One region of the Bradyrhizobium sp. 154 genome, then DNA from elsewhere that is predicted to be linked to it. Evidence: predicted binding sites of a transcription regulator. Region 1 holds the regulator's gene; each other region holds the start of a gene.
The links. The regulator LexA, encoded in region 1, represses DNA repair genes until DNA is damaged. The targets are predictions, from matches to a motif close to TGTTCNNNNTGTGTTCNG.
Positions count from the first base shown of each region.

Region 2: a site for LexA is predicted at 2,164-2,181, ahead of IVA92_RS00230 (DNA repair protein). Genes of this name have one in related genera too.
Region 3: a site for LexA is predicted at 4,996-5,013, ahead of IVA92_RS27250 (DUF3072 domain-containing protein). Genes of this name have one in related genera too.
Region 4: a site for LexA is predicted at 5,012-5,029, ahead of IVA92_RS34150 (DUF3072 domain-containing protein). Genes of this name have one in related genera too.

Region 1 covers NZ_JADPKG010000118.1:55,178-63,014, reverse strand. The annotation lists gene IVA92_RS32550 (hypothetical protein) at 23-229, shown strand; gene glp (gephyrin-like molybdotransferase Glp) at 451-1,662, shown strand; gene lexA (transcriptional repressor LexA) at 1,840-2,541, shown strand; gene IVA92_RS32535 (hypothetical protein) at 3,080-3,514, shown strand; gene IVA92_RS32530 (ComEC/Rec2 family competence protein) at 3,653-5,932, opposite strand; gene IVA92_RS32525 (DUF2171 domain-containing protein) at 6,028-6,261, opposite strand; gene IVA92_RS32520 (SgcJ/EcaC family oxidoreductase) at 6,351-6,737, opposite strand; gene IVA92_RS32515 (glutamine--tRNA ligase/YqeY domain fusion protein) at 6,745-7,837, opposite strand, start outside.
Region 2 covers NZ_JADPKG010000001.1:48,595-56,431, reverse strand. The annotation lists gene IVA92_RS00240 (UdgX family uracil-DNA binding protein) at 1-848, opposite strand, end outside; gene IVA92_RS00235 (putative DNA modification/repair radical SAM protein) at 848-2,083, opposite strand; gene IVA92_RS00230 (DNA repair protein) at 2,247-3,035, shown strand; gene IVA92_RS00225 (DNA polymerase Y family protein) at 2,932-4,524, shown strand; gene IVA92_RS00220 (error-prone DNA polymerase) at 4,521-7,837, shown strand, end outside.
Region 3 covers NZ_JADPKG010000112.1:10,787-18,623, reverse strand. The annotation lists gene IVA92_RS27275 (HAMP domain-containing protein) at 1-1,750, shown strand, start outside; gene IVA92_RS27270 (HWE histidine kinase domain-containing protein) at 1,764-3,251, shown strand; gene IVA92_RS27265 (hypothetical protein) at 3,344-3,565, opposite strand; partial or broken gene IVA92_RS36115 (hypothetical protein) at 3,705-3,961, shown strand; gene IVA92_RS27260 (hypothetical protein) at 4,057-4,302, shown strand; gene IVA92_RS27255 (hypothetical protein) at 4,713-4,934, opposite strand; gene IVA92_RS27250 (DUF3072 domain-containing protein) at 5,050-5,244, shown strand; gene IVA92_RS27245 (DUF6496 domain-containing protein) at 5,335-5,640, shown strand; gene IVA92_RS27240 (hypothetical protein) at 5,647-6,009, opposite strand; gene IVA92_RS27235 (Do family serine endopeptidase) at 6,287-7,828, opposite strand.
Region 4 covers NZ_JADPKG010000123.1:41,344-49,180, reverse strand. The annotation lists gene IVA92_RS34200 (hypothetical protein) at 1-27, opposite strand, end outside; gene IVA92_RS34195 (hypothetical protein) at 842-979, opposite strand; gene IVA92_RS34190 (hypothetical protein) at 1,380-1,583, opposite strand; gene IVA92_RS34185 (HU family DNA-binding protein) at 1,638-1,934, opposite strand; gene IVA92_RS34180 (hypothetical protein) at 2,285-2,776, shown strand; gene IVA92_RS34175 (hypothetical protein) at 2,984-3,286, shown strand; gene IVA92_RS34170 (hypothetical protein) at 3,715-3,900, shown strand; gene IVA92_RS34165 (cupin domain-containing protein) at 4,007-4,276, opposite strand; gene IVA92_RS34160 (hypothetical protein) at 4,527-4,751, opposite strand; gene IVA92_RS34155 (hypothetical protein) at 4,748-4,981, opposite strand; gene IVA92_RS34150 (DUF3072 domain-containing protein) at 5,123-5,260, shown strand; gene IVA92_RS34145 (hypothetical protein) at 5,318-5,470, shown strand; gene IVA92_RS34140 (hypothetical protein) at 5,652-5,861, shown strand; gene IVA92_RS35860 (hypothetical protein) at 5,914-6,045, opposite strand; gene IVA92_RS34135 (hypothetical protein) at 6,017-6,457, opposite strand; gene IVA92_RS34130 (VOC family protein) at 6,583-7,035, shown strand; gene IVA92_RS34125 (glutathione S-transferase) at 7,323-7,837, shown strand, end outside.

The DNA of each region.
Region 1 (7,837 bases):
CGTCTACATCGGACTTATTCTCGTGCTGGGCAAAGCCTACCTCACAAAGCAAGCCTCCTTGCTGCTCGAATTCGCCAAGACAACTTCGGATTCGCGCCTCTCCGCCAAGCTGATCAGCAAGGCCGCCGACCTAAAGTCGCAGGCCGATCCGCTGCCGGACAAGGATCAAAGCCCCAAAGCTCCGGACGTGACATCCAGCGTCAGTTCGGGCGAACAGACGCAGAGTTGATCCGATGCCGGCCGTGGCGCTCATCCTTCTCGTCCTCGCCATGGCTATCCTCGTACCGGTCTGTCTCGCCTTCCGGATCATGCCGTGACCGGTCTGAGCACGATTCTTCATGACGGAGATCACGCAGGATAAATCATCCTGTCGGCGCCTTTGCCTCGCGCCTGCACTCGGCTAGAACTTTCGCCGCCCATTGCCGATATGCTCAGCAGGAGTTTCCGCCCTTGGCCCTGATGCCGGTTTCTGACGCGCTTGCCGCGGTGCTGGCGGGTGCGGAGCCGCTGCCTGAAGCGATGGTTTCCCTCAACGAGGCCTATCATCGCGTGCTCGCACGCGATGTCCCGGCGCTGCGCACACAGCCGCCGGAAGCAATGTCGGCGATGGACGGCTACGCGGTGCGCGCGAGCGATGCAACAAAGCTCGATAGTACGCTCACCTTGATTGGCGAAGTGGCGGCGGGTCGTCCGTTCGCGGGAACGCTGGGCCCCGGCGAAGCCGTGCGGATCTTCACCGGCGGCGTCATTCCCAACGGTGCCGACGCGGTCGTGATCCAGGAGGACACGGTTGCGGACGGCAAGCGCATCACGATCAAGGAAGCCGCGATTGCCGGCCGCCACATCCGCCCCGCGGGCGTCGACTTCTCCGAAGGAGACGTGCTCCTGCGCAAGGGAACCCGTCTCACCGAGCGCGATCTCGCGCTCGCCGCCGCCATGAATCATCCGCAGCTTGCCGTCTGCCGCCGTCCGAAGGTCGCGATCCTCGCCACCGGCGACGAGCTGGTCATGCCGGGAACCACACCCGCTCACGGCCAGATCGTCTATTCCAACGGCTATGCCCTGCACGCGCTCGCCCGCAGCGAGGGGGCCGATACCATCGACCTCGGCATTGCCGCCGATACGCTGGAGGCCACCACTGCCGGCATCCGCCGCGCCCGCGAGAGCGGCGCCGAGATCCTGGTCACGAGCGGCGGCGCGTCGGTCGGCGACCATGATCTGGTCCAGCAGGCGTTGAGGGACGAAGGCATCGCGATGGCGTTCTGGAAGATCGCGATGCGCCCGGGCAAGCCGATGATGCATGGGCGGCTCGGCGCGATGCGCGTGATCGGCCTGCCGGGCAATCCTGTGTCATCCTACGTGTGCGCCTTCCTGTTCCTGGTGCCGCTGATTCGCGCCTTGTCGGGACGATCCATGATTCATCACCGACAAGAACGCGCCGTGCTCGGCCGCGATGTGGATGCAAACGATATGCGCGCGGACTATCTGCGCGCACATCTGGAGACGCGCGACGATGGCACGTTGGTGGCCCTTCCCGTCAAACACCAGGATTCCTCGCTGCTTGCGAATCTCGCTGCAGCACAGGCACTTCTCGTCCGCGCACCGTTCGCTCCGAAGGCAGAAGCCGGCTCGCCTTGCGAGGTCCTGCGCCTGCCCGTCTGAACGCATCCACCACACGCGTTCCGCGAACTTTGTCCCGTTCACGGTAAATTAAGCAGTTGCGGAACACATATCGAACATATAGTGTCCGTTCATGATTTGTTTCGAGCATGTAGCGGTTCACCGCTCCAATTTAGCGTCTCGGAATCGAACGACATCAACCGGGGGACTTTGGTCGAGATGTTAACGCGCAAACAATACGAGCTTCTGCGGTTCATCAGCGAACGTCTGAAGGAAAGTGGCGTGCCGCCCTCCTTCGACGAGATGAAGGATGCGCTCGACCTGCGCTCGAAATCGGGCATCCATCGCCTGATCACCGCGCTCGAGGAGCGCGGCTTCATCCGCCGCCTGCCCAACCGCGCCCGCGCCATCGAGGTGATCAAGCTGCCCGAGCTCCAGGCCGCCGCCGGCAGCCGCCGCGGCTTCACGCCGAGCGTCATCGAGGGCAATCTCGGCAAGGTGCGCGCGAGCTCCAGTTCTTCCGCGGACGAAGGCGAGCGTCCCGTTGCGGTGCCCGTGATGGGTCGCATCGCGGCCGGCACGCCGATCGAAGCGTTGCAGACCCGCAGTCACACCATTAGCGTGCCGCCCGACATGCTCGGCTCGGGCGAACACTACGCACTCGAAGTGCGCGGCGATTCGATGGTCGAAGCCGGCATTCTCGATGGCGACATGGCGCTGATCCAGCGTAACGAGAGCGCCGATACCGGCGACATCGTGGTGGCCCTGATCGACGACGAGGAAGCGACGCTCAAGCGCTTTCGTCGCCGGGGGGCGTCGATCGCGCTCGAGCCCGCCAATGCCGCCTACGAGGTGCGCATCCTGCCGCCGAACCGGGTGAAGATTCAGGGCAAGCTGATCGGGCTGTACCGCAAGTACTGAGACGGGCCAGCGGTCATTCGATACCAATGATTCCGATTGGAGCGGACGATGGTCCGCTCCAGCTGGATAGTCTTTTGGTCTTGCGCAGATTATCCGGCCCCTCTCTCCGGCGCTCCATCCTCGGCATGCGGCTCCAAGCACGCATCGCTTGTGAAGAGATCGTGCGCAGGATCGCTTTAAGCGCCTTCGCAGCGTGCTCGCGCAAGCATTCGCAACTCAATTGCAGCACCATGCACGCAATCTGCGCACGTAGGGAGCGAGCTATTCCGCAACGCCTAAACTCCCATCAACCGACAGCCACGGCGAAGCTGGCCACATTCCCCCTCTCGGCGCCCGCAGGCCACGGGCGCTCGCATCCGCCGAATGCACTGAAGCGAGCTTTGTTCCTATGACTTCGGGAAAGATAATGTGATCGTGTCCGGCAACGCCAGCCGCAGATTTGCCCACAACCGAGCAGAGCGTTACGTGCTTCCACTCTGATAGAGGCTTGCGCCTCCGAAGGAGGCGCGGGTTGCTATCTTCGAATGAGGAGCACCCGATGTGTGACTACAGCCTGCATGCCGTTGCATCTCGCCCCGCCGAAGTCGGCGAGACGATCGTGTCGACAACGTTCCGCGGCACCTCAACGCGCGGCTTTGCTTCCGCGGCCGATCCGACCGTGGCCGTCTGCCTGCTGCCGGGAACGGAGCTCGCCTTCGCCGACAACGTCCGTTACGATAATCGCTGGATCTGGACGCGCACCATCAACTCCCGCGTCGGCAAGTTCGGCAAGATCGATCCGCACATACCCGACCGCCATCATGACGCGATCGAATTCCCCGACGGCAAATACGTGCTGGTGACGCAGCTCGTCGAAGGCCAGCGCGCAACCGTGCTGCAATTGCCGGTGACGCAGCCGGTCAGCGAGCGCGAGCACAAGCCGCAGATCGTTGCCGATAGCCGGTCGACGATCACGCGCCTGCCGATTGGCTGAGCCGTCCCCGCCCGCGGGGTCGGGCCAGGATTGAAATGCCATCGCCGGCCGAGGCCGGCGAGATGGTATAATTTGTGTGCTGCGGAGTCCGGTCGGACCCGGACCTACTCTTCGCATTTGTTTTTAATCGTCCGGCCCCTAATCGTCGACCTGCAAGTCGGTCTCCGCCGGCGTTGCATCCCGGTTGCGGGCCGCGGCCGTCCTCGGCACAAGGCTCCCATCGAAATCACCCTCGCCGGCGCCGGCCGGCAACCAGGGACGGCTTGTGCCTCTTGCTCTCACCGCCTGTATCGCAAAGCCGTCACCACGCTGCGTCAACGCCAGCGCGCCCTGGCTGGTGAGACGCTGCCGGTCGACCACCATCGCCGCGCAATCGGGCGGCGCGGGGCGCGTCGTGACCACCAGCGCGGCGCGACTGCAATCCTCAGCCAGCGCATCGATGCGCAGTGAAAGCGCGACCAGCCGACCGTCGGCAAGCGGCGTCACACAGCCGGACTCGTCGCACGACACGCCGTCAGCCAGCGAGCTACTCCCGGCATCGCGCGGATCGGCGTCGGCAGCTAACCACTCTTTGAGCAGAAAGCCATCCTTGCTCGCCCGGATCACATGCAACTGCCCGTCCCTGCCCCGCACCGCGACGCTGGCGCCGTCCCCGGCAATCAGGATGTCGGGCTGCCGCACCGACAGGCCCCACGCGATGGCGGCCAGCAGCACCAAGGCGCCAGACCAGCGCAAGGGCGTGCGCAACAGGCCCATCAAGATGATCCCGAGGCTTGCCGCGATCAGCGGCGCGGTGCCGAAGGCAGGGATCCGGCCGACTGCACCCGGCAGTGCCGCCACCCAGCGCGACACCGCGACCATCCAGTCGATGCCGATCCCCATCAGCCACCAGAACACGCTGTCAAGCCCAAAGGGAGCCGCGAGCAGTCCCAACAGGCCAGCCGGCATCACCAGTGCCGAGACCACCGGCATCGCGCCGAGATTGGCGAGCACGCCGAACGGGGTGACGCGATGGAAGTGGAAGGCGGCATAGGGCGTGGTCGCAAGTCCTGCGATCAGCGAGGCCAGGAATAGCATCGCGATCTCGCGGCCGCCCCACAGCGCGATACGGGCCGTCGCGGAATGATCGGGCGAGGCAAACAGGTTCGGCATGCCGATCTGCACCAGCGCCACGAGCCCGAGCGTTGCGGCGAAGGACATTTGAAAGCTCGGATGCACCAGCGCTTCCGGCGCGACCGCGAGCACGATCAGTGCCGCCACGGCCAGCGTGCGGAAGGTGATAGCGCGGCGATCGACCATGACCGCGATCAGCACCACCGCCGTCATGAAGAACGAGCGTTGCGTGGCGACCTCCGCGCCTGACAGCAGCAGGTAGAACGCAGCCGCCACCAGCGCGGCGGCCGCTGACCATTTCTTGATGGCAAATCCCGCCGCCAGCCCCGGGATCAAGGCCAGCAGGGCGCGCACCGCGAAAAACACGACACCGGCGACGACCGCCATGTGATAGCCGGAGATCGACAGCACATGGCCAAGCCCCGAGATGAACATGGCGTCGTTGACGGGCGTGGTGATGGCATCGCGCCGTCCGGTGAGCAGCGCGGTCGCGATCGCACGGTTGTCGCCCTCGAGCGTCGCACGGATGCGTGCGTCGATCGCATCACGCAAGCCCTGCGTGAAGGCTGCGTAGCGCAGCCGCAAGCCGCCGGTCTCCTGCGGGGCTGCCACCGTAATCGCGCCCATTGCAAAACCGGAGGCGCCGATGCCTTGAAAGAACATGTCGCGGGAGAAATCGTAGCTACCCGGGCGCACGGGAGAGATCGGCGGCATCAAGCGCGCCTTCAGCTGCACGAAACTGCCGACCTGCGGTGCCATCCCCTTGCGCACCGAGAGGCGGACGCGCTCGAGCCTGACGTCGCTGCGCTGCGCCTCCATGGCGGTGACGCGCAGCACGAAGCGATCCGTGCGCTCGCGGATGTCGCGGGTCTCGACGTAGCCCGACAGCGATACCGAATAGAGTGGCTTGGCCAGCACCGTATGGGCGATGCGCGCGGTCTTCCAGGTCGCCATGGCAAAGCCAGCCGCGACAGCCGCGATCATGATCGCGGGCGCGAACAGCCGACTCCGCCGCAGCAGGACGGCGCCGAGCATGAGCGCGATGGCCGACGCGGCAACGACCCACAGCACCGGCTCGTGATCGGCAGCGAAATAGAGCGCGATGCCGCCGCCGAAGGCGACCGGCACCCAGGGCAACAGCCGACCGGCGCCGGCCTCGGCACGCGCCCATTCGCGCGCCGTCTCGACGATCGCGGGCCAGGCGCCAAAGCCCGCCGGCGCAAAGCCGCCAGCGGGCGCGGCGCGGCCAACCGGCCACGTTCCGGCAACTCCCTGGGAGCGCACTGGCCGGCCAGGCTCCGCCATTCCCTGCACCTTACGATACGCGATAGGTGCAGAGGCTACCGGAACGTGCGGCTGTGCGAATAGCGGTACGGATCAGGAACGAACTTGGACGTCCCCTACTTTTCCTCTTCCATGGTCACGGCGACCGAGGCCTTGGCCGAGAGGCGGACCTTGTTGCCTTCGACGTCGGCAACGAGACCCTTATCGATGAAATGATGGTGGCCCTTGTGGCGGCCCTCGCCGCTGTCCTTCTTGGTCAGCTTGATGCGGTTGCCCTCAACGCGATCGACGGTGCCGATATGGACGCCATCGGCGCCGATGATTTCCATATGTTCTGCGATGTTCTGCATGGATGGACCCTCGTTTGGATTCACCCCAACGTCAGAGGCGCGCGTTCGTTTCCCACGCGAAAATGACGATGCCGTGTGCCGCCCGCTCGTCAGATCAGCGGTTCCTTCGACGAGGCATGGTGGTTGACGATCTTCCACGCGCCGTCCTCGCGGATGATGACCCAGCTCACCTTGACGACGAGATCAGGACGCTCGCCGGCGAGGTCGAACGAGACGGTTGCCGCCATGTTGATCATGTCAGGACCTGCCTGCGCGGCATGCACCTCGGAAAACGTCGCACTCGGCTTGCGCCATCGCGGCAGGCCGTTGAAATAGTCCGCAACGCCGTCCCTGCCCCGATAGAGTTTCGGGTTGGAGCCGAAGAAGAATGCGTTGCTCGCATAGAGCGAGGACAGCGCGGCGGCGTCGAGCGTCGCGAAGCCGGCGCACCATTTCGCGATGATGGCGGAAACGATGGCGTCGGTTTCGTTGCTCATGGGTGCCTCAACCTTTCGCGACTTCCTTTGCAAACGTGTCGCGCAGACCGATGGTGCGCGAAAACACCGGCTTGCCCGGCGTCGAGTCCTTGTCGCGCACGAAATAGCCCTGGCGCTCGAACTGCATCGGCTCGGTCGAATTGCTCTCCGCGACCGATGCCTCGATCCGCGCATCGGACAAGATCTCCAGCGACTGCGGGTTGAGATCGGCCGCGAAATTCGAGGCGTCCGGGCTCGGATTGGAGAACAGCTGGTTGTAGATGCGGATTTCAGCAGGCTTCGACGTCGCTGCCGGCAGCCAGTGCATCGTCGCCTTGACCTTGCGGCCATCGGGCGCGTTGCCGCCCTTGGTCGCGGGATCGTAGGTGCAGCGCAGCTCCACCACCTCGCCTGCGTCGTTCTTGATCACGCCGGTGCACTTGACGAAATAGGCATAGCGCAGCCGCACCTCGTTGCCTGGCGACAGGCGGAAGAATTTCTTCGGCGGGTTCTCCATGAAGTCGTCGCGCTCGATATAGAGCTCGCGGCCGAAGCTGATCTTGCGCGTGCCGGCGCTGGGGTCATCCGGGTGGTTGATCGCCTCGAGCTCCTCGACCTGCCCCTCCGGATAGTTCTCGATCACCACTTTAAGCGGCTTCAGCACCGCCATGCGGCGCTGCGCCGTGCGGTTTAGTTCCTCGCGGATGCAGAACTCGAGCATGCCGACGTCAACCACGCTGTTGGCCTTGGCGACGCCGATGCGCCTGACGAATTCGCGCAGCGCGGCCGGCGGCACGCCGCGGCGGCGCATCCCCGCGATGGTCGGCATGCGCGGATCGTCCCAGCCCGCGACATGGCCGTCGCGAACGAGCTGGGTCAGCACGCGCTTCGACAGCAGCGTGTAAGTCAGGTTCAGCCGCGCGAACTCGTACTGGTGCGGCTTCGAGGGCACCGGCAGCTTCTCGATGAACCAGTCATAGAGCGGGCGGTGGTCCTCGAACTCCAGCGTGCAGATCGAGTGCGTGATGCCCTCGATCGCATCCGACTGGCCGTGGGCATAATCGTAGCTCGGATAAATGCTCCATTTGGTGCCGGTGCGCGGATGATGCGCATGCAGGATG
Region 2 (7,837 bases), on a different contig from region 1:
AGATCGTCGGTTGTGGTTTTGCGTTTCATCGGAGCCTCCGGCCGCTTCTGAGGCTTGTGCGGATCGGTTGCGGCATTGGCGATCATGGCGCCGGTCATGCGCTCGGCGTCCTCGATCAAGGGCTTAATGATCGAAGCCTCGGGCAGGTTCCTCCAGTATTTTTTCGGCATCTCGGCCTGCATCGGCTTCACCTTGAGCCGGGCCGGATTGAAGATGCTGGCATAATAGCGCCGCCAGGTTTCCTCCAGACGGTCTTCGCCGGGCGCCTCGCTCTTGCTGACGCCCGGCGTGAACGAGAGTGCGTGGCCATCCCAATGCGCGCAGAGGTCGGGCGTCAGGATCGACCAGGGCATGTCGGCAAAGCGCTTGGCGAAAAATGGCGCGGCGAGCTCGACGATGTGATGTTCCGGCTCGAACCAGGCGACGTAATGCGCCTGGCGTTCCCTGCCGATTTCGCGGAAGCGCACGAAGGCATGCATCTTGTGCTCGTCGCGGTAGACTGCCTTCGCCATGGCCGTGACTTGCGCGACATCGGGATCGGTTGCGACCTCGATGAGATCGTGATTGTCCTTCAGCCGAAATAGCAGGCGATAGAGGATCGCAAAGCGTTCGCGGTCGCGGTGCAGGATTGCCGCTTTGGCGAGCTCGACGAATTTCGCGGAGACGTTGAAGGTGCTATCGCTGCCCTCCGGCAGCAGAGACGGCGAGGGCGGCGCGAACAGCTCCGCTTCGCCTCCCTGCACGGCCCAGGTGACATCGGCTGGCCTGACGCGGTGAAGCACGAGGCTACGTGCGGCTTTGCGCCAGCCTTCGAAATCGGTTTCATGATCGAGAGTGATGAATTGCATCAGAAGCCAAATCCCAGTTGCGTCGCCTTTGGCTTGAACCGCTCGATCAGCCGCGCCTCGTCGAGACAATGCGGTGAGGGGCGGTGATCGCTGAGGACGATGAACGGCAGCGCCTTGTGCCGGGGCACGTGCAGCCGCGCGAGATCGGCGAGGCGGATCATTGTCGTGCGCCGCGTCGCGATGATGCGTTCGACTGCTTTGGTGCCGAAGCCCGGCACGCGCAGCAATTCCTCGCGGCTGGCGCGGTTGACATCGAGCGGAAAGCGGTCGCGGTGGCGCAGTGCCCAGGCGAGCTTTGGATCGATGTCGAGCGGCAGCATCGCGCTGTCGTCGACGATCTCGCCGACGTCGAAGCCGTAGAACCGCATCAGCCAGTCGGCCTGATAGAGGCGGTGCTCGCGCAGCAAGGGCGGCGCGCGCAAGGGCAGGGCGCGGCTGGCGTCGGGGATCGGGCTGAACGCGGAATAATAGACGCGGCGCAGGCGGTAGGCGCCGTAGAGATTGGCGCTGGTGTGGAGAATGGTGTGATCGGAGGCCGTGTCGGCGCCGACGATCATCTGCGTGCTTTGCCCAGCCGGCGCAAAGCGCTGCGGCTTGGCCTTCGTTTTCGCGCTGCGGCCTTCCTCGGCTTCATCGAGCTTGAGCCGCAGCCGGCCCATGGTGCGGCGGATCGCGCGCACGTCCTTCTCCGGCGCGAATTGCTTGAGGCTCGTCTCCTGCGGCATCTCGATGTTGATGGAGAGACGGTCGGCATATTGGCCGGCTGCTGCGATCAGCGCATCGTCGGCTTCGGGAATCGTCTTGAGGTGGATGTAGCCGCGGAAGTGATGCTCCTCGCGCAGTTTTCGCGCGACGCTGACCACTTGCTCCATGGTGTAATCGGGACTGCGGATGATGCCGGAGGAGAGAAACAGGCCCTCGATGTAATTGCGCCGGTAGAAGTCGAGCGTCAGCTTGACGACCTCGTCGATGGTGAAGCGGGCGCGCGGCACGTTGGAGGAGGCGCGGTTGACGCAATAGAGGCAATCGTAATTGCAGGCATTGGTCAGCAGCACCTTGAGCAGGGAGATGCAGCGTCCATCCGGCGCGTAAGAATGGCAGATGCCCATGCCCGGCGCGGTCGAGCCCATGCCCTTGCCGTCGCTGGAATCCCGCTTCTCGGTGCCGCTGGAGGCGCAGGATGCGTCGTACTTGGCAGCATCCGCCAGGATTTCCAGCTTGCGTTGTACGTCCATGTTTGAATCTCTTTGATTCCACTCATGAATCCTAAAGCGCGCCAATTCGATTGACTCCCAGGGCGGCGTTAGCTTTATATTAGAACATATCATGAACAAATGAGCCAGCCGCTGGTTCTCTTTTTGAGAGCCACCGGCAATCACCCCTGAAGGAGCGGCGAGCATGAGCGGCGCACGCAGAAGCGCGCTTGCGACCTTGCGCAGCCAGATCGAGCGCATCGAGACGGCGGAGGTCGTGCATCAGCGCGATCGCGTCGCGCTCGGCCACAGCGAGGCGGACAGCGCGCTGAAGGGCGGGCTCGCACGTGCGGCGATCCATGAGGTGTTTTGTGAGGGCCGGCAGGGGACGGCCGCAACGGGCTTTGTCATGGGGCTTGCGGGCCGCGTTTCGGCGCGCCGGCCGCTGCTGTGGGTGCGGCAGGATTTTTCGGAAATCGAAACCGGCGCGCTGTCGATGAGCGGGCTCGCCGAGTTCGGTCTCGATCCGCGCCGCGTGGTGATGGTGCGCGCCGCTGATGTCGAGAGCGCACTGCGCAGCTCAGCCGACGCGCTTGCCTGCGATGCGCTGGGGGCCTTGGTGCTCGAGCTCTGGGGCGAGACCAGGCAGTTCGATCTCGTGGCGAGCCGCAAGCTGACGCTGGCCGCGCAAGCTTCCGGTGTCACCGGGCTCTTGCTGCGCATGGCGGCGCAGCCGCTGCCCTCGACCGCGGAAACACGATGGATGCTGCGCGCAGCGCATTCACCGCCGGGCCCGGTGTCGAGTGCCTGGGGCGCGCCGCGCTTCGATGCCGAGCTCTTGCGCAATCGTCATGGCCCATGTGGCCGGTGGACCATGGAATGGAAATGTGATGAGTGCCAGTTCAGTGAGCCGTCGACGTATTCTCAGCCTGTGGCTGCCACGCCTGCCCATCGACCGGATTCAGCGGTTCTTTGGGAACGTCGGACTGCATAAGAGCAATGATCCAAGCATCGTCGTCATCAAGGACAACAATGCGCTGGTGATCCATGCGCTCGACGAGGCCGCCGAGCGCCTCGGCCTGTATATAGGTCAGCCCTTGGCCAATGCGCGGGCGATGTGTCCGGACCTGAAAGTGTTCGACGCCGATATTGTGGCCGATGCGAAGACGCTGAGCGATGTCGCGGACTGGTGCGACCGCTTCACGCCGCTGGTGGCGCTCGATCCGCCGCACGGCCTGTTTCTGGACATCACCGGCTGCGCGCATCTATTCGGTGGTGAGGCCGCGTTGTTACGGACGTTGGTTCGCGCATTGGCCCGGCAGGGGTTTGCCATCAGCGCGGCGATCGCCGGCACCTCGATCTGCGCACGCACGCTGACGCGGCAGGCCACGGGCACCATCGTGGCCGATGGCGAGGAGGCGGAGGCGATCAGCCGATTTCCGATTTCCGCGCTCGGTGCAGGTGAAGTCATCACCACAGGCTTGCGTCGCGCCGGTTTGAAGACCATCGGCGACGTCGCCTCGCGCTCGCCGAGCGAGATCACGGCGCGGTTCGGCGCCCGGTTCTCCACGCTGCTGGCGCATGCGCTGGGGCAGGGCGATGCGCCGATCAACCCGCGAAAACCGCTGCCCGACTACATCGTGGAAAAACGTTTCGCCGAGCCGATCGCGACCGACACCATGATCGCGATGACGCTGTCGCGGCTTGCCGACACGTTGATCGCATCCATGGAGAAGCAGGGCAAGGGCGCGCGACGCCTGGAAGCCGCGTTCTTCCGCACCGACGGCGTGGTGCGCGCGATTACGGTCGAGACCGGGCGTCCGGTGACGCGCAGCGCGGTCATCGACCGGCTGTTTCGCGAGCGTCTCGATGCGCTCGCCGATCCGCTCGATCCTGGCTTCGGCTTCGACATGGTGCGGCTGTCGGCGAACCGTACAGAAATCGTGGTGCAGGAGCAGCGCGATCTCGATGCCCATGCCCACGACAATGACGAAATCGCCGCACTGATCGACCGCATTGCCGCGCGCATCGGCGGCAAGCGTGTCGTCGTGCACCTGCCGCAGGACACCCATATCCCTGAATGCGCGGTTGTAGCCGCGCCGGCGCAGCATCATCTCGCCGCCGCCATGCAGGCGGAATGGCCTGCGCGGGCCGAGAACGAGCCGCCGCTGCGTCCCTTGCGGCTGTTCGACAAGCCGGAGCCGATCAAGGTGCCATTTGCGACCGTGCCGGACGGCCCGCCGCATCAATTCACCTGGCGCCGCGCGCTGCATGCGGTGGTGCGGGTGGAAGGGCCCGAGCGCATCGCGATGGAATGGTGGCGGCAGGACGGCAAGCAGCTCACGCGGGACTATTTCCGCATCGAGGATGCCGAAGGCCTGCGCTTCTGGATCTTTCGCGACGGTCTTTATGAGGGGGAGGTGTTCGACGACGACGGCAAACCCGCTTCTCCCGGCTGGTATGTGCACGGTCTCTTCGCATGAATACGCCTGCCTATGCCGAGATCGGCATCACCACCAATTTTTCCTTCCTGCGCGGCGGCTCGGATCCGCGCGCCTATGTGCATCAGGCCAGCATCCTCGGCATTCCCGCGATCGGCATCGCCGATCACAACACGCTGGCCGGCGTGGTGCGCGCCTACAAGGAGCTCGACAATGCCGAGGTGCTGCACAAGCCGAAACTCCTGATCGGTGCGCGCATCGTCTTCATCGACGGCACGCCGGACATTCTGGTCTATCCGCGTGACCGCGGGGCCTATGGTCGGCTGTGCCAGCTTCTCACCAAGGGCAAGCGCGGCGACGACATCACGCGGATCGAGAAGGGCGAGTGTCGTCTCACCTTCGCCGACCTCATCGAGTTTTCAGAAGGCCAGCTCCTGGTCCTGACGCTGCCGCATCGTTTCGAACCCGCACAGGCGCTGGATGTTCTTGCAAAACTCAAGGACAGCCGCGCCGAGGGCGTGTGGCTGGCGGCGAGCCTGATCTATCGCGGCGACGACCGGCGCCGGCTGGCGCGGCTCGATGATCTCGCGGCAAAAGCAAGAGTGCCGTTGCTCGCGACCAACGAGGTGCTCTATCATCATCCCGCGCGCCGTCCTCTCCAGGACGTGCTGACCTGCATCCGGGAAAAGACCACGATCGAAGCGGTCGGACGGAAGCTGGAAGCCAATGCCGAGCGGTTCTTGAAGGCGCCGCAGGAGATGTCGCGGCTGTTCCGCGATTTCCCCGAGGCGATCGCGGAGACCATGCGCTTTGCCGATGCAATCGACTTCTCGCTCGATCAGCTCAAATACCAATATCCGGACGAGCCGGTGCCGCCGGGCAAGACCGCGCAAGGTCATCTTGAGGATCTGACCTGGGCCGGTGTCGACAAATATTTCGGCGGCATCACCAAAATCGACGAGAAACTGTACGCTACGCTGAAGAAAGAGCTCACGCTGATTGCCGAGCTGAGATACGCGCATTACTTCCTCACCGTGCACGACATCGTGCGCTACGCGCGCAGCCAGAATATCCTGTGCCAGGGGCGGGGATCGGCGGCGAACTCGGCCGTGTGCTACGTGCTTGGCATCACCTCGGTCGATCCGACCAAGGTCGATCTGTTGTTCGAGCGCTTCATCTCCAAGGAGCGGCTGGAGCCGCCCGATATCGATGTCGATTTCGAGCATTCGCGGCGCGAGGAGGTGATGCAATATGTCTATCGTCGCTACGGCCGCCACCGCGCCGCGATCATCGCCACCGTCATCCATTATCGCCCGCGCAGTGCCATTCGCGACGTGGGCAAGGCGCTGGGCCTGACCGAAGATGTCACTGCCGCGCTCGCCGACACCGTCTGGGGAAGCTGGGGCAAGGGTCTTAACGACATGCAAGTCAGGCAGGCCGGGCTCGATCCCAACAATCCCATGATCAACCTCGCGGTCGAGCTCGCAACCGAACTGATCGAATTCCCGCGCCATCTCTCCCAGCATGTGGGCGGTTATGTGCTGACGCAGGACCGGCTCGACACCTATGTGCCGATCGGCAACGCCGCGATGGACGATCGCACCTTCATCGAATGGGACAAGGACGACGTCGACGCGCTCAGCATGATGAAGGTCGACGTGCTGGCGCTGGGCATGCTGACCTGTATCCGCAAGTGTTTTGATTTGATCGCGGAGCATAAGGGCGAGCGCTGGGTGCTGGCGAGCGTCCCGCAGGACGACCCCAAAGTCTATGACATGCTTTGCGACGGGGAATCGCTCGGCGTGTTCCAGGTCGAAAGCCGCGCACAGATGAACATGCTGCCGCGGTTGAAGCCGCGGACGTTCTATGATCTCGTCATCGAAGTCGCGATCGTACGTCCGGGCCCGATCCAGGGCGATATGGTGCATCCTTACTTACGGCGGCGGAACGGCCTGGAAAAAGTGAGCTATCCCTCGCCATCGCCCGAGCATGGTCCCGCGGACGAGCTCTACAAGGTTCTGCATAAGACCAAGGGCGTCCCGCTGTTCCAAGAACAGGCGATGCGCATCGCGATCGAGGCGGCAAAATTCACCTCCGAGGAGGCCAATGGCCTGCGCCGCTCGATGGCGACCTTCCGCAATATCGGCACCATCGGCAAATACGAGGACAAGCTGATCGGCAACATGGTCGCGCGCGGCTACGATCCCGACTTTGCCCGAAGCTGCTTTGATCAGATCAAGGGTTTTGGCTCTTACGGCTTTCCGGAGAGCCATGCCGCGAGCTTTGCGCAGCTCGTCTACATTTCTTCATGGCTGAAGCATTACCACCCCGACGCCTTCTGCTGCGGCCTCTTGAACTCGCAGCCGATGGGCTTTTATGCCCCGGCGCAGATCGTCGGGGATGCTCGCAAGAACGGCGTCGAGGTGCGCGACATCGACGTGTCCTACAGTTTTGCGCAGAACACGTTGGAGCAGGGGAGAGGCAAATACTGCGCCGTGCGCCTCGGCTTCCGCCAGATCGACGGCTTTCACTGGTTGGACGAGGATGAGGAGAGGCTAAAGTGCTCTCAGTCGTCATTCCCCATTGCGCAATTGCGCAATGGGGACGCGCCACTTGGCGCGAGCCCGGAAGCCGTCGGGCCGCATACGCCTGACGTAATGGATTCCGGGCTCGACGCCGCCGCATCGCGCCGGAATGACAGGAGAGAGGACTGGGCCGACCGCATCGTCGCCGCCCGCAACCGCCGTCCCTTCACCTCGCTCGAAGATTTTGCGCGCGACACCGGCCTGCCCAAGCGCGCGCTGATCCTGCTGGCGGATGCCGATGCGTTCCGCTCGCTCGGGCTCGACCGCCGCGAGGCGCTATGGCAGGTGCGGCGGCTGCCCGACGACGTGCCGCTGCCGCTGTTCGAGGCGGCCACCGCGCGCGAGCAGCCGGACGAGCACGCAAGGCCGCTGCCAGTGATGCCGCGCGCCGAGCAAGTGGTCGCCGACTATCAGACCATCCGCCTGTCGCTGAAGGGCCACCCGATGGAATTCCTCCGCGAGATGTTCTCGCGCGAGCGCGTCATCGCCTGCAAGGATGTCAGCCATGAGAACGAGCGGCGCCGCGTCCGCTGCGCCGGCGTGGTCTTGGTGCGGCAGCGGCCGGGCAGCGCCAGCGGCGTCGTGTTCATGACGCTAGAGGACGAAACCGGCATCGCCAATGTCGTGGTGTGGCCCAAGATCATGGAGCAATACCGCAAGGAGGTGATGGGCGCGCGCCTCATCCTGGTTGAAGGCTACATCCAGAGCAGCCCTGAAAAGGTGACGCATCTCATCGCTCAGCGCATGATCGACCGCTCGCACGATCTGAT
Region 3 (7,837 bases), on a different contig from region 1:
GGAAAACCGCAATCTGTCGTTCAAGATCGACATCGATCCGAACCTGCCCCGCAGCATCGTCACCGACTCCAAGCGCCTGCAACAGGTGCTGAAGAACCTGCTCTCCAATGCCTTCAAGTTCACCGCCGAAGGCGAGGTGCGCCTGAAGGTCGCCAGCGCGGTCGGCGGCTGGGGGACGGATCATCCGGTACTGAACTCCGCACCAGCCGTGATCGCGTTCGAGGTGTCCGATACCGGCATCGGCATTCCCCTGGAGAAGCAGAAACTGATCTTCGAAGCGTTCCAACAAGCTGACGCCGGCACCAGCCGCAAATATGGCGGCACGGGCCTCGGGCTTGCGATCAGCCGCGAGCTCGCAAGCCTACTGGGCGGCGAAATCCACCTGCGCAGTTCGCCGGGCAAGGGCTCGTCCTTCACGATTTATCTGCCGTTGAAATATTCCGGCCCGACGCTCGCACCGCGTGCTGCGCCCGCGCCACAGCAACACACCCAGCCGCCGGCGCTACAGCCGGCCGCGCCTGACCAGCAGCGCGTCATCGAGCAGCTTCCCGACGACCGCCTCAACATCGAGCCGGGCGACACCATCCTCCTGATTGTGGAGGACGATCCGCACTATGCGCGCGTGCTGGTCGATCTCGCCCGCGACAAGGGCTTCAAGGTCCTGGTTGCGGCCCGCGGTGCCGAAGCGCTGGAGCTCGCCAAACAGTACCAGCCGACGGCCGTCTCCCTCGACGTGTTCCTGCCCGACGTGCTGGGCTGGACGGTGCTGAGCCAGCTCAAGCACAATCCGCTGACCCGCCACATTCCCGTCCAGATCATCACGCTCGACGAGGACCGCCAGCACGCGCTGGCGCGGGGGGCCTTCTCCTTCGTCAACAAGCCGACGACGACGGAAGGCGTCTCCGCCGCGCTGACGCAGATCAAGGAATATGCGCGGCCGCGGCGCAAGCGACTCCTGATCGTCGAGGACAACGAGGCCGAACAACTCTCGATCCGCGAGCTGCTGCACCACGACGACATCGAGATCGTGGTTACCGACACCGGTGCCGGCGCGCTCTCGACGCTGCGCGAGCAGCCTTGCGATTGCGTGGTGCTCGACCTGCGGCTGCCGGACATGAGCGGCTTCGAGGTGCTCGACGAGATCCGCAATGACGAGGCGCTGTCGAACATTCCGGTCGTGGTGTTCACCGGCCGCGAGCTCTCGGCGGAGGAGGATGCAGAACTCCACACCATGGCGCGCAGCATCGTGGTCAAGGGCGTGGAATCGCCGGAGCGCCTGCTCGACGAGACCGCGCTGTTCCTGCACCGTGTCATCACGGAACTACCGGTCGAGAAGCAGCGCATGCTGGAGAAGCTGAACAGTTCCGACGAGGACCTGATCGGCAAGACGGCCCTGCTCGTCGACGACGATGCCCGTAACATCTTCGCGCTGTCGAGCGTGTTGGAACGGCGCGGCATGAAGGTGTTGACGGCCACGACCGGCAGCGAGGCGGTCGCGCTGGTCGAATCCAATCCGGAAATCGCCATCGTGCTGATGGACATCATGATGCCGCAGATGGATGGCTATCAGACCATGGGTGTGATCCGCGAGAACCCGGCCTTCGCGCGATTGCCGATCATCGCGCTGACCGCCAAAGCGATGAAGGGTGATCGTGAGAAATGCCTGGAGGCCGGCGCGTCCGACTATCTCGCCAAACCCGTCAACACCGATCAATTGCTGCTTGCGATCCGCATGTGGCTGCACCGCTGAGTTGGATCCGCGAATGGACCACGAAAAGGTCAACATCCTGCTCGTCGACGACCAGCCGGCCAAGCTGCTCGCCTATGAGGTGATCCTGAAGGATCTCGGCGAGAACCTCGTGATCGCCTCGTCCGGCCGCGAGGCGCTGGAGGTTCTGCTCAAGACCGAGATCGCGGTCATCCTAGTCGACGTCTGCATGCCCGAGCTCGACGGCTTCGAGCTCGCCGCGATGATCCGCGAGCATCCGCGCTTCCAGAAGACCGCGATGATCTTCATCTCTGCCATTCAGGTGAGCGACATCGACCGGCTGCGGGGCTACGAGATGGGCGCCGTCGACTACGTTCCGGTGCCTGTCGTGCCGGAGGTGCTGCGCGCCAAGATCAAGGTGTTCGCCGAACTCTATCGCAAGACCCGCGAGCTCGAACGACTGAATCAGGAGCTCGAGGACCGCGTCCGCGCGCGCACCGCCGAGCTGGAGAATTCCACCGCCAAGCTTCGCGAGAGCGAGCAGCGGCGCAGCATGGCAATCGCCGCCGGCAAGATGGGCTCTTGGGATTGGGACTGGATCACCGGCGACTGGATGTGGGACGAGGGACAATATCGCATCTTTGGGGTCAGCCCGGAGAGCTTCGAGGTCAACCCGGCCAACGTTCAGGCGCTGTTGCATCCCGATGACGTCGATCAGTTGCGCAAGGCAATCGCCGAGTTCAACAGCGGCACGCGCTCCTATGAAACGGAGTTCCGCATTGTGCGGCCCGATGGCGAGGTACGCTGGTGCGTCGGCACGGCGGCCGCAACGGTAGACCATAGCAGCCGCGTGGTGCGGGTGAGCGGCGTTACGGTGGACATCACCGAACGCAAGCGCGCCGAAGAGCAGCAGAACCTTCTCGCGCGGGAAGTCGATCATCGCGCCAAGAATGCGCTGGCATTGGCGCAATCGATCGTGCGCCTCACCCGTGCCGACGAGGTCAAGGCCTATGTCAATGCCGTCGAGGGACGCATCAACGCGCTCGCGCGCGTGCACACCATCCTGTCGCTGTCGAGCTGGCAGGGAGCCGAGCTCTCCAAGCTGATCGACGAGGAGCTGGCACCCTATTCGCCGAGTGGCCAGATCAGGTTGGCGGGCCCCGAGGTTCAATTGCTGCCGACGACTGCCCAGACACTGGCGCTCGCTCTGCACGAGCTTTTCACCAACTCGGCAAAATATGGCGCGCTTTCGACACGATCCGGGCGGCTCATGATCGGGTGGCAGGTCGAAGACGAACTCCTCACGCTGACCTGGGAGGAATCCGGCGGCCCGCTCGTCAGGACGCCGAAATCCCGAGGCTTCGGAACGCGAAGCCTGCTCGCGAGCGTCGAGTCCCAGCTCGGCGGACGGGCGAAATTCGATTGGCGCGCTGAGGGGCTGTTGTGCCGCCTCGAGGTACCGTTGACACGCAAGCCGGCCACGATAGCACCCAGCAAATTTGATGCCGCCGCCGCGGCCGAGTTGCAGCGCGCATCCGGTTAGAGCGTTTTCCAGCCAAGCGGTAACCGGTTCGCGTCAAGAAAGCGCGTCAAGCCAAGAATCGAGAGCTTCCGTTTCAATCGGAAGGGAGAGCTTTAGCCGGACGCCGTGTTCGTCATGCGCTGCTCCGTCCTTGGGTCGCGCGCGATGCGTCCTTCGAGCCAAGCTTCCGTTCGAGCGAGATCACGCAACGCCTTCGCGTAGCGCCGGGCCGCGCTTCGCTCCGCGCCGCGCGGGAGCTTGCGCGCCTTGCGCAAGATGTCTGCGGCCGCGTTGCGATAGGCCAGCGAGCGGTACAGAAAGACTACCTTGCCCATATCAAATGTCCCGTGTTGATGGCCTCATGTTCGCAAGCCGGGCATGAACGTCGGATGAAGCTGGCGATGAAAATTCCTTCATCCAGATGGAACTAATGACTATCGCGCGCGTTTGGGTGCCAGATCGGGACATGGTTCCATGCGCGCGAAGAAGTCGTCGGGCCTGGTCTCTCCCACCGGCCTCATCAAGCTGATGACACATGGGATGATGGGTGCAGCCCTCGGCCTCGCCTTCAGCCTCACACTCATTCTTTCCAATCCAGCCGTCGCCAATCTGCTGAGTCATGGCGGAAGCCAAGCCGCTCTTGTGTTCGCTCTCGCACTGGGACGACCTTCGCGATCGGCGCGACGCTCACCGGCATCGTGTTCATCCTGGAAGAGAACAAGCAATCTTGAAGCGCGCGTGACGCGTGGAGAAGCTTTGTTGGGGAACTCCTGCGAGGAACGGCAGTTGGCCGCCTGCGTCAATTTAACCCAGGGAGTTCCTCCATATGAAGACAGTCAAGCTCGCCCTCGCCGCAATGTTGGCAACTGGCCTCGCTGCCGCGCCGTTCGCCGCGGAGGCGAAGTCGCACAAGGCCAAACATGGGTCCTCGATGTCATCATCGCAGACCACGGGCGCGAACACCAAGTCCTCCAAAGGTGCCGATCCCTCCGGTCAAGGCGGCTCTGGCCCCGGCTCCGACCAGGGCGGCACCATGACGAACAACAAGGGCGGCATGAGCAACACCAAGTGAACTCTGCGCGGTAACGTGAGAGTCCCGTGTTCAGCGCGGGGCGCTTCACCAAAGCACGATGACGGTTCATCCAGACCCTCGCGCCATAAAGCGCAATGAGATGGATGAATCGTCATTGCGCTTCAGGTTGTTGTTTGAGCATGATCTTTTCGGAAAACCGCTAGACACTTTGCTACTTTAGCGCCACATGCTCGGCGCGCTGACCAGCGTATCGCCCGCCGGCCCGCTTCACCTCCTCCAGGCATAGCGATCGCCGCACAAGGCCTCGCAGCATCGCGGACGCGCGCCGGCACGTCATCACGGCGGACGAGGAACGTTGTCGCAGATCTCGTCCGGCACCGCCCGCACAGCGCGGCCCGTTAGGTGTCCGAGGGCATCGACAATCGGCAGCATGTCGCTTGCGCGCACGCTTAGTGGCCAGCCAACAGGCGCGCCGCCTTGTCGACATTCTTCACGGAGCGAAGATGCATCTGGCCGCGGACGTCAGGCAGGACGTCACCGCCCCCAGCCGCCTTCCATTCATCGATCAGCAGGTTGATTTTCCGGCGCAGATCGATCTGCGCCAGAGCTCGTTCGGTGCAGTCGCAATCGCCGTTGACGAGATCGCGCACAGACGCCTCGACCTCGGCCATTTCCAGCCTCAAGGCGCTGATTTTACGCCGAATTTCGTTAATTCTGTTGTCCATGGCTTGTTAGAACAAAATAAGAACATATAGTCAAGTCATGTTTTCAAACCGGAGGAGCGACATGCAGGTTCAGGCCAAATACGACGCCAGGGTTTTCCTTAGCGAGCAGATGACACGGGCGCAGGGACTGAGATTGAAGCGGCTGAGCGAAGAGGCGTATCAGCCGGCACAATATGCGCGGGATCTGTCCTTCGCCGAGGCTGCGCGGCGCATCCAGGTGCTGGAGGCCGAGATCGAACTGGCGAATTCGTTCTAGGGCTGCCTTGACCGCCGGGAACATTGCACGCGTGCTGTTCGGAACCATGCCGGTGTCGAACGGTTCTTCCTCGGCCAAGGGAGAAAAGGCATGGCACGTAAGGCAAAGAAGCGCCGCTACTCGCGCAGCTCCGGCAGCGATGTCGAAAGCGAGATGCGGCGTTACAAGAAAGGTACCGCGAAGAGTGGACGTGGCGGTCGCGGCGGACGCGTGAAGAGCCGCAAGCAGGCGATTGCGATCGGACTGTCAAAGGCACGCAAGAAGGGCAAGAAAGTCCCGAAGAAAGCCTCCAAGCGGAAGACGTCCAAGAAATCTGCCAAGAAAACTTCCAAGAAATCTTCCAAGAAATCGTCCAGGGCATCGTCAAAGCGCAAATCCACCAAGCGGTCACGCTGACCTCGGTCAGATCATGCTGCCCGGCATGAAGCAGCGGATCGAAATTCCGAACGCAGTCTTCACCGGCCACACCATGGTGCGGCCGGCGCGGTTCGGCTCGGTGATGACGGCTTCATCCGGCACCTCGACCCATTGCCCGTCCAGCCGAACACGGTAATGCCCGTTGTGCGATTCCCAATCGGGATCGGAGACGGCAAAGCCGTCCGCATCCGAGCAGCACGGACCGAGGTGGCTGCGCAGGCTGTCGAACCATGGCTTCAGGGGCGAGTTCGCATAGCGGCCATCGTCGCGCCCGAGCGCGTTTTCTGCCGGCAGGATGAACCACGCGACGAGCAGCGTACTTATCAGTGAGAGCTTCAATCGATCCATGTCGGCACCGATCAAATGCGAACCACCGGCCAGTTCCACAAAGCGGTCAGGGGGTTCGAAGTTCCACACTCGCGAACCGACCCCACGGCTTCATTGCCGCCGAGCAGATGCGCGGCCAGAAAGTCTGATGGCCGAACACGGCTTTTTCGGACGAACCGGGTCACCCTCCCTGCCGTTAACGAGAATGTTATCGGTGGCCTCGTGTGGGATCTTGAGTGCGAATGCGAAAGGCGGCCGGAAGGCCGCCTTTCTGGATTTGTATTGATCGGAGTCAGCCTTACGCGAGCGGCACCGCGACGAATCGGGTGGCATCCGCACTTCTGACCTGCAACAGCACGCTGCGCTTGCCGGACGATTTGGCCTGCGCCAGCTCCGAACGGACTTCGGCGACATTGCTGATAGCCTTGCCACCGACATTGAGGATGACGTCTCCGGTCTGAATGCCGCGCTGCGCGGCCGGCCCCTCCGGATCAACCTCCGTGACGACGACACCCTCCCGGCCGGCGCCCTGCACATCGCCGGCCGGAGCCAGACCAAGCCCAAGGCGCGGCGTGCCGGTGCCCGGCTGCACCTTGCCGTCATAGGCCTTGCCCTGCGCCTGCCGTTCGTTCGGCAACTCGCCAAGCGCCAGCGTCACGGTCTTGCTTTCGCCCTTGTGGAAGATGTCGAGCTTGATTGAGCTGCCGGGCGCCAGGGTGGCGATGGTGCGGGCGAGATCGCGGGAATCCTTGACCGCCGTGCCGTTGACCGCGGTGATAACGTCGCCCGCCTCGATGCCGGCCTTCGCCGCCGGGCTGTCGGGTTGCGGATTGTCGACGATCGCGCCGCGCGCCTCCTTGAGGCCAACGCTGTCGGCAATATCCGACGTCACCGGCTGCACCTGCACGCCGAGCCAGCCGCGGGTAACTGCGCCCTTGTCCTTCAATTGCGCCACCACGAGTTTTGCAGTCGTAGCCGGAATATCGAAGCCGATACCGACCGAGCCGCCTGAGGGCGAGAAGATCGCGGTGTTCACGCCGATCACATTGCCGCTCATATCGAAAGCCGGACCGCCCGAATTGCCCTTGTTGATCGGCGCGTCGATCTGGATGAAGTCGTCATAGGGACCATTGCCGATGTCGCGGCCGCTGGCCGAGACGATACCCGCGGTGACGGTGCCGCCAAGGCCGAAGGGATTGCCGACCGCGACGACCCAATCGCCGATGCGCGGCTTCTGGTCGGAGAATTTGACGAACGGAAAATCTTTCTTGCCGTCGACCTTGATCAGCGCGAGATCGGTCTTCGGATCTGTGCCGACGACCTTCGCGGCGTAGGTCGTGCCGTCGTCCATGGTCACCTGCACGGACTCAGCGTGATCGACAACGTGGTTGTTGGTTACGGCATAACCGTCGGCGGAGATGAAGAAGCCGGAGCCTTCGCCCGTGATCATTTGGCGGCGCTGACGCGGCATGCCGTTCATGCCACCCGGAAAGCGGAAACCGAACTGTCGCGAGAACTGGTCGAGCGGCGAGCCTTCGTCCGAATCCATCCGGTTCTGTTGCAGCATCGCGCTCTTGTCGTTGCTCTGGTCAATTCTGACCCGCACCGAGATGACGGCGGGTTTGACCTTGGCCACGAGATCGCCGAAGCCCGGCGGGGTCGCAGCCGTTTCGGCGGCTTGGGCCGGCGCGACGAAGGAGGTCATCGCGAACGGCAAAGCGCCGGGAGCAGCCGCCAGCACGGCCACGCCAAGCGCGGCTACGCTGCCGAGCGGCGCGAGCCTGCGCGTCCTCAAGATCTTGCGGGAGGGGGGGATGTCGGAATTGACGCGATCGTTCATGTCGAGATG
Region 4 (7,837 bases), on a different contig from region 1:
AAAGAACGGCTCCGAAAATGGTGTCATGACAAAATGGCTTCTGGACAAAGGCGTTTCTTGCAAACTCGCAAGGTCGTTTCTTGATTGTCGTTGCCAGACACCTATCCCAAGTAGCGGCGAGTGCAACGCGATTGGGCTTTTAACCTAACCGAATAGGGTTATTTGCTTTCCCCCAAGCTTTCGTTAGGCGCTGCGCCGCGATCTTGGTGCGCCGCTTCTGCATCGCGCGGAAGGTCCGCGCTGTCACGGCCCGCTACTCCCGACCTCCTTTGTTCCAGCTTCGACTCCTTTTCGTTCGCAAAGAACGAATCGGAATCCGGGAAATCGGCGCGGAGCAACCGTTAATGGGCGGTGAGGAGGCGCGCGGCGAACGTCCGAGCACGTAAGGTCGGTCGCTGCGGCACCGATAGCTTGCCTTGGCGTGGCTGCGAGTGGCGGACGCACCGGACGACCGCCGCGCAGCCCCGCCGTGACGGACGTGTCCCGCATCGACACAGAAGGCGTGGCTTGTTCTGCATCCGACTCCATTTCGTTCGCAAAGAACGAATCAGAATCGGAAAATCAGCGGGGCGCGAATCCTAACGATCCGTGAAAGCGTGCGCCGTCACGTCTTCGGCGCACGAGTCCTTGGCGGGAGAATTTTCGGCGGTAAGAATTTCGAGACGACGGCGAACACGATGACGATCTCACGGCACGGCTCGCATCGAAAGCTGTTGGGTGAGTTCGCCGTCATCGGCTTGGCGCATTGCGGGCATGTCATGCTGCGGGAACGCTGACGTCACAGGTTCGTTCCGTCACGTTGGCTTCCAAGGGCAATCAGCGATGGCGTTCGCTGATCCAATCACGCCGCCCGCTTCGCCTTGCCCTTCTCCGAAAAGCATTCCAGGATTTGGATGCGGAGCTCTTCTGCGGCCGGGCCATCGAGCTTTCTGAGCTCGTTCCAGAGCCTGATCACCTCGCGCTGTTTCTCGACGGTCATGAATCACCTCCAAGAGAAGATGACCAACTAGAACAAAATGAGAACAGAAAGTCCAGTCCTCCCCGAAATTCCACAGGGCGTGGCGGCTTGAACCTGCTCCGCGCTGTGCAGACCAAGGAGGCTCGGGATTTCAGCGCCTTGTCATACGGCAGCGCCGCCTGACGAACATATCCCGTCCTCGCGGCGCGGTTGCTATTTGGATTTTCAACCTTACGTTACAAGCGCAAGCGGCCAGGCGCTGAAATCCCAACGCCGTCAGCCAAGAGAGCCCCGTGCGAACGCGCGGAGTTTTTCTTTTCAGCCGCGGCTGGGCGGCAGGCCACCGCCGTGAGGACGAGTTTTCCTCTGTCGCATTGTCCGGCCGAATTCGATGGCGCCGGCGCCCTGGTGCGACGCGGCGCTAGGTCCCGGAGTTCCCGCGCCACGTGCGGGACTTGCGCGAGGCGCCGATGATCTGCCAGTTCTGCGAGAGCGAAATCCCGATCGGTCTTTCGGTGTGCCCGCTTGCGGCAAACCGCAGGGCGCGCCGGGACAAAACAGTCGGCGCTCCCTGGGGCTTCTCCTGATCGTCGTGGTGATGTTCGGCGTTGCCGTCGCCGAGCACCACTTTTTCTTCAGCGGTTGACCCGTCGTGATTCTTCGCGAAGCATCTCCGGTCTTAGACGGCGTCCTTGGCCACCTTCAGCGGCGAGGCCTTGACCGACTTGCTCGCCGGCTTTGCCGCAAACTGCATCGGCTCCTTGGTGAAGGGATTGATGCCCATCCTGGCTTCGGTCGCCGGCTTGTTCACCACCGACATCTTGACGAAGCCGGGAATGACGAACTCGCCGGACTCGTTGAGCTCCTTGTAGCCGACCGTCGCCATGTATTCGATCACCGACTTCACGTCGTTCTTTGACAGCTGCGTGCCTTCCGCAATTGCATCGATCAATTGGGTCTTCGTCATCTTCGCCATGTTCTGAATTCCTTTAAAGGGATGCGCGCGAATAACTCTGCTGTGGACGCGGCCGGACCCGCGGAGGCGCGCTTCTGATTCATGCCAGAGGTCATGAAGTGACGGGCTTAGAGCCTATCGAGGCTCAAAACGCAAGCAGGGGCTCTCTGGGGTTCCCGACGCCGGTGAACGGTGTCACGGCATGTGCCGGTACTTGTTGAACCATTTGCCCCCTGGCGCGTCTTACTCTTGAAGTCCCTAAGCTTCACCCCACCAGAAAGCCCCGCTTCCCCCAGGCGGGGTTTTCGCTGTTGGGTGCCTGTTAGGACGCCGCGGCTGCTATATGGTCGAGAGGTTTCTCGTGGGGGCTCATGAAGATCGCTATCGTCATCGCCGGCTTGATCGTTGTTGCAATCGCCGCCCTCGTAGCCATCCAGCCGAGCTTTTTGAAGCCTGCGTCATTGGCCCTCGTGAAAAAATCCGACATCTTCGGCTTCTCGCCCGGGATGACATTCGACGAGACAAGCAAGCTCGTCAGTCAACGTCGCTATCTGTGCCGCCAGATCCGCGGTTCGTATACCCTCGAATGCGACATCAATGGCGCCAAGGTCACGGTCCATAGCGACGAGGCCGACGTCAGGCATCCGATCTGGCGTGTCCATGCGGAGTTGACTAATCCGGGGCCGCAGGACGTCGCCGTCAAATCGATCTCCGACCAGTTCAACGCCCAGCCAGCCAAGGACCGCGATGGTTGGACATGGATCGTCGGCCGTGGGCTCAAGCTGAGCTATGACGGCCTCGCCTTGAATCTCGTGGACGAGAGCGCGGAGGCCCGGCTTCGCAAAGACGAAGCCAAGCGCTAGATCCGGAAAAGTGTACAGCGGTTGTCCGAAAAGATCATGCTCAAACAATGTCCTTCGCGATGACGCTTCATCCTGATTCATGCGCTTTAGAGAGAGCACTGCGGGTCACCTCATCGTGAAACTTGTGACTCGGCACACCTTGTTGAGACTTCGGTAACCTAACGCCTCCAATCTCGCATCAGTATCGTTGCGTTGGAGTATCCCACAGTGCTGGATTTTAACGAGCTGCGTGAACTCGCAGCTGACGTGCGTATTTTCGTCGATGTCGCCGAGGACAAGGCCGAAGCGCTGCGAGCCGTCATCGCAGCCTATGACGTCGTGCTCGCGATCTTCCCCTCTGGAGACGGCATGGGCCTCCACGTCGTCAAAGGCAAAGGGATCCTGGACAAGATCGCAAACTCGCGGAGCCACGCGACGTACAGCCACACGGCCATCGCGGTTCCTGACCTCGAGCACGCAGAAGTGCTCAAATACCTGACGGCCCCCGTCGAGCAACGGATCGCAGCCTGAAGCGGGAGGTTTTGTTGAATCGGTGCGGGCCGAGGGTTCACCTCTCCCGTAGTGCCGAAGGTGTTCGGCCGGCCTTTTTCGCTCGGCGATGCAAAGCATTGTCCGGAGACACCCGCGTCGGCGGCCTCCTCACCGTGACGGTCTGATATCTCGCCACAAAGCGACCTGAGGCCCGCTGGAAGCGGGCGTCTCGACGGATGGGCTCCGGGCGAGCTAACGCTACGTTTCTTGACCTGCCATAGGCCTTGCCCGCTGGGGAGAGGTGAACCCTCGAACGAGCGAGCGAAGCCGATTTCGCTACGAGCCGCATGGTTCTTCAGCAGCGCGCACCGTCACCGTTGAAGCACCTTGCAGCAAGCTTAGGAGGAAGCAGCATGAGAGCTGCAGGATGGGGTTCTCTTTTGGAAGCATTTCCTGCATAATGCTGCATGGCAAAAATAAAAGTTACTTTCAAAACCGTCCGGATCTCAGAGAACGACTGGAAGATACTGGCAGACTACCCCAACAGCGAACAGCGCGAAATCAGCGGATTCACCAGCAAGGCGGATGCCGACGACTGGATCAACGGCGACCGCAAGATCGCCTGGCTCCGCTCTCAGGGTTACGCCAAGTGACGCACTAGCTCGATCGCATCGCCCTTCAGCTCCACGCGGGCGGCCTTGGTCCTCCAAGGCTGCAACGACCCGCCTTCGGTTCATAGCAGCACCTAGGAACGCGTTGCTACTTGATGAACTCCGTCATCGGCTTGCCCTTGTCAACGACAAAGACGTTCAGCATCTTCAACGGCCGGTCACCGCCGATCTTGAATCCGGCGTGAGGCACATCGCGCGCGTTTATGATCGCAGCCCCTGTGGGCAACTCGCGATGACTTCCATCCGGCAAATCGAGCGTAGCGCCTTGCAGCACGTAGACGATTTCCTCACCGGGATAGATGTGCTTGGCCAGCGACTCACCGGGAGGCACTTCGACGACCACCACGACGACGTCCATGTCCTTTCCGGTGAGATCACCTCTCTTCAATTCCGTTCTGGAAATCGACGTTTGAGAACTCGCAGAGCCGATCAAGCAAGCGGTAGCAAATATGGAAAGGGCCAGTCGCATTGCAAACCTCCCTCGCAATATAGCTGTGAAAATTGGCATCCTGCATCATGCGCGTCCATGTCGCAAAGACACGGTCTCGGCTCGGCGCCGCCAACTGAGTGCACTGTCCTCGTAAGCCGTCGCCCATTTCCTGACTTGCTCATGGACTGTCCTTGGCCTTCCGGCTCTCGCCAATTGAAACCGGCTTGTTCAGGAAATACTCGCGGTTACCTGTCGCTGCTTCCGCATACTGGTCGATGGCCACGATGATGGCCTGGACGTGCGGATAGCACCACCCCTCCCGCGTCGCCTTTCGGCGAACATCCTCGAGCGCGGTCAGGAAGGGCGAGAGCCCTTGCTCGTCGTCGAACCAACGCCTGCTCACCACGTTCTCCCGCCAAGCACCCTGCCCTTGGTCTGGGGCGGCTGCGCACTCTTCAGCGCGTCCCGCTGGGCACAGAGACTTTCAACCTTCGCCTCCATCCGCGACAGCAGGGCTTCGGCCGATGCCGTCCCGAGACCCGCCCGCTGTAGCTGGAGGATTTCCTTCCTCTGCCTCCCCATCTGGATGCGCATCCGTTCGATCTCCAGCCTGACAGCGTCCAGGTCCGGCATGTTCAACCCCGCGATTTGAATATGGCCCATGAGAACAAAAACGGAACGAAGAGTCGAGTCAGACGTTGGACGAAAAAGGAGACGTGTGATGGCCGATAACACCCAGAAGACCCGAAAGACTGGGTTTCCGGGGATGACCCGATGACAGGAGCCCAGGAATCCTACCTCAAGACCCTCGCCGAGCAGGCCCATCAGAACCTGCCTGAGGAAGAGCTGACCAAGGCCGAGGCCTCCGAGCTGATCGACAAGATGCGGCAAAAGGCCGGGTTGGAGGAGTGACCCCATGATTGTGGGAACCTGCGGTCGTGTGGATGCAAACGAAATTGGGAATCGAAAATGCCCTATTTCGTTTGCGCCCGCGACGGTGCCGGGCAGATCATTTTGAAGAGGGACACCAGGGAAGCGGCCGAGAAAAAGGCCGCCGAGCTCCGTGACGTTGGCTACTTCGAAGTCGAGATCATCGCGAAAGCGGCCGAGAAGGCCGCCTGAGCAACTGGTGTCGCATTGCGCGCCCTGGCGTAGGTGCTCCTCCGCCTGCGCCGCACTTGTTGGGTCGCCCCTGCCCAGAACGGATGCAAGCGTGCGAGTGCGCGGCGGCCCTGCCGTCCATGGGGAATGGACGACCGCTGCTCGCTTTGGCTAGGCTGATCCAAATTCTGGAGGAGCCAAGATGCCGTACTTCACATCCAAGCAGGACCAGGCGCAACGCATTTGCAAGGTGCTGGCCGACGTGTTCTGCGCGATTTTGCTCGCGACCTTCTCGATTGTGTTTTTCGGACTGCTCGGCGGCATTGCCGCCTTCGTTGTAGTTGAGGCCGGCCTACTTGCGATTGATTGGCTCTTGCCGAACGAGGACGATGCGGCAGGCGTAGTTCGCTAGTGGACTTTCCCGTGGTGGCTCCATGCCGAAGCAGACGGGGCAGTCGGGCTTGTCAAAACTGATCGCCTATGAACTTGATGATGCTGACGATCAGGCCAGAGAGACATGCTGCAGTGCCGAGGTCGGCGAGATAAAGCAACACGTCACGTTCGTCCTCACTTAGTTCTGCCAGTGCCTTGCGCATCTTCCCTCTCCATGGCCTCGATCATCTCTTCGTCGTCGAGAACATCCAGCAGATCATTAATTGTCTTATTGCCGTCGCACGACCCCGGCTCGACATAACTTGCCAGAATAACCTGGGCCTGTTTGACGGCTACCCTCACGCGATCCGGTTTCACGGCCGGTACTCTACTTACACTGTGGAAGCTAAAACGCAGATAGGAACGGCGCGTTCCTTTGCTCAGCCCCTCGAATGAGCTGGCGCGCAACAACCCTTCGGATGTGATGTCGCGATACTCCACGTCAGCGTAGAACTTCGGCTCGACTCTGACGGGCGTGTCCGAAGGTCTTGGCCAGCGGGCTACAGGAGATCGAAGGCGACTACAACAAGCGATCCCGATCGCCCCCTTCGGTTCACGTTGGTTGGTGTAGTTCACCAGCTGTATTCCGCTCACGCACACGTGCGCCCGCCCCCTGCCCCTCCTCCCCTTTTCCTGCTACCTCCTAGCCCCGCCGTCCCGGCCCATAGCAAGACCCTCCATACGTCCAGGGAGCAACAACCATGCGATACCTCCACACCATGCTGCGCGTGCGCAATCTCGATGTCGCGCTCAAGTTTTACCAGGATGCGCTTGGCTTGAAGGAGGTGCGGCGGATCGAGAACGACAAGGGGCGCTTCACGCTGGTGTTCCTGTGCTCGGCGGACGATCTTGAAGGCCTGAAGAAGCAGCCGCAAACGCGCGGCGCGCCGCTGGTCGAGCTCACCTGGAATTGGGACGAGGAGAAGTACGGCGAGGATCGCTTCTTCGGCCATCTCGCTTATGAGGTCGACGACATCTACGCCACCTGCGAGAACCTGATGAAGGCCGGCGTCACCATCAACCGGCCGCCGCGCGACGGCAACATGGCCTTCGTCCGCTCGCCCGACCTGCACTCGATCGAGCTGTTGCAGAAGGGCGAACCGAAGCCGCCGCAGGAGCCTTGGGCATCGATGCCGAATACCGGTCATTGGTAAGACCCAGCAGGAACAAGCCCTCTCGCCCGTCGTTCTCTTCCCAACGAAGCCGATTGGAGGAGGATGCGATGGCGAGAGGGCTGTTGCTGTGGATGCTTGGCGTGCCGATTCCGGTGATCATTCTGTTGTGGCTGTTCTTCGGCCGCTGAGCGTCGCGTTGAATTTGCAATGAAGGCTCCGCCCCGGGCGGAGCTTTTTGCATGATGGGCTCGGCGCAATCGCGCATCGCTCGATGAGGCGAATTCCGCTATCACCCGCGCAAACGACAACGCCGCGGGAGACGCCTCATGCCTGACACCAAACTGACGATTTGGGGCCGCGCCAACTCGGTCAACGTGCAGAAGGTGCTGTGGTGCCTCACCGAGCTCGGCCTGCCCTACGAGCGCATCGATGCCGGCATGCAATACGGCAAGACCCGCGAGGCCGGGTATCTGGCGATGAATCCCAATGCGCGGATTCCGACGCTGGTCGAGGGCGATTTCGCGCTGTGGGAGTCCAATTCGATCATGCGCTATCTCTGCCTCGCGCATGGGCGCAGCACGCCGATCTACCCGGAGCCGCCGAAGCTGCGCGCCTCGGTCGACCGTTGGCTCGACTGGACGCTGTCGACGGTGCAGCCGGTCGACCGCCCGGTGTTCTGGGGCATCGTTCGCGCCGCGCCCGCCGAGCGCGACATGCTCCAGGTGCAGCGCGATGCCGATGCCGCTGCCGAGGTTTGGGCCATCGCCGACGGCCTGCTCGCCTCGCGCCGTTTCATCGAGGGTGATGCGTTCACGCTCGCCGACATCGCGATCGGGTCCTA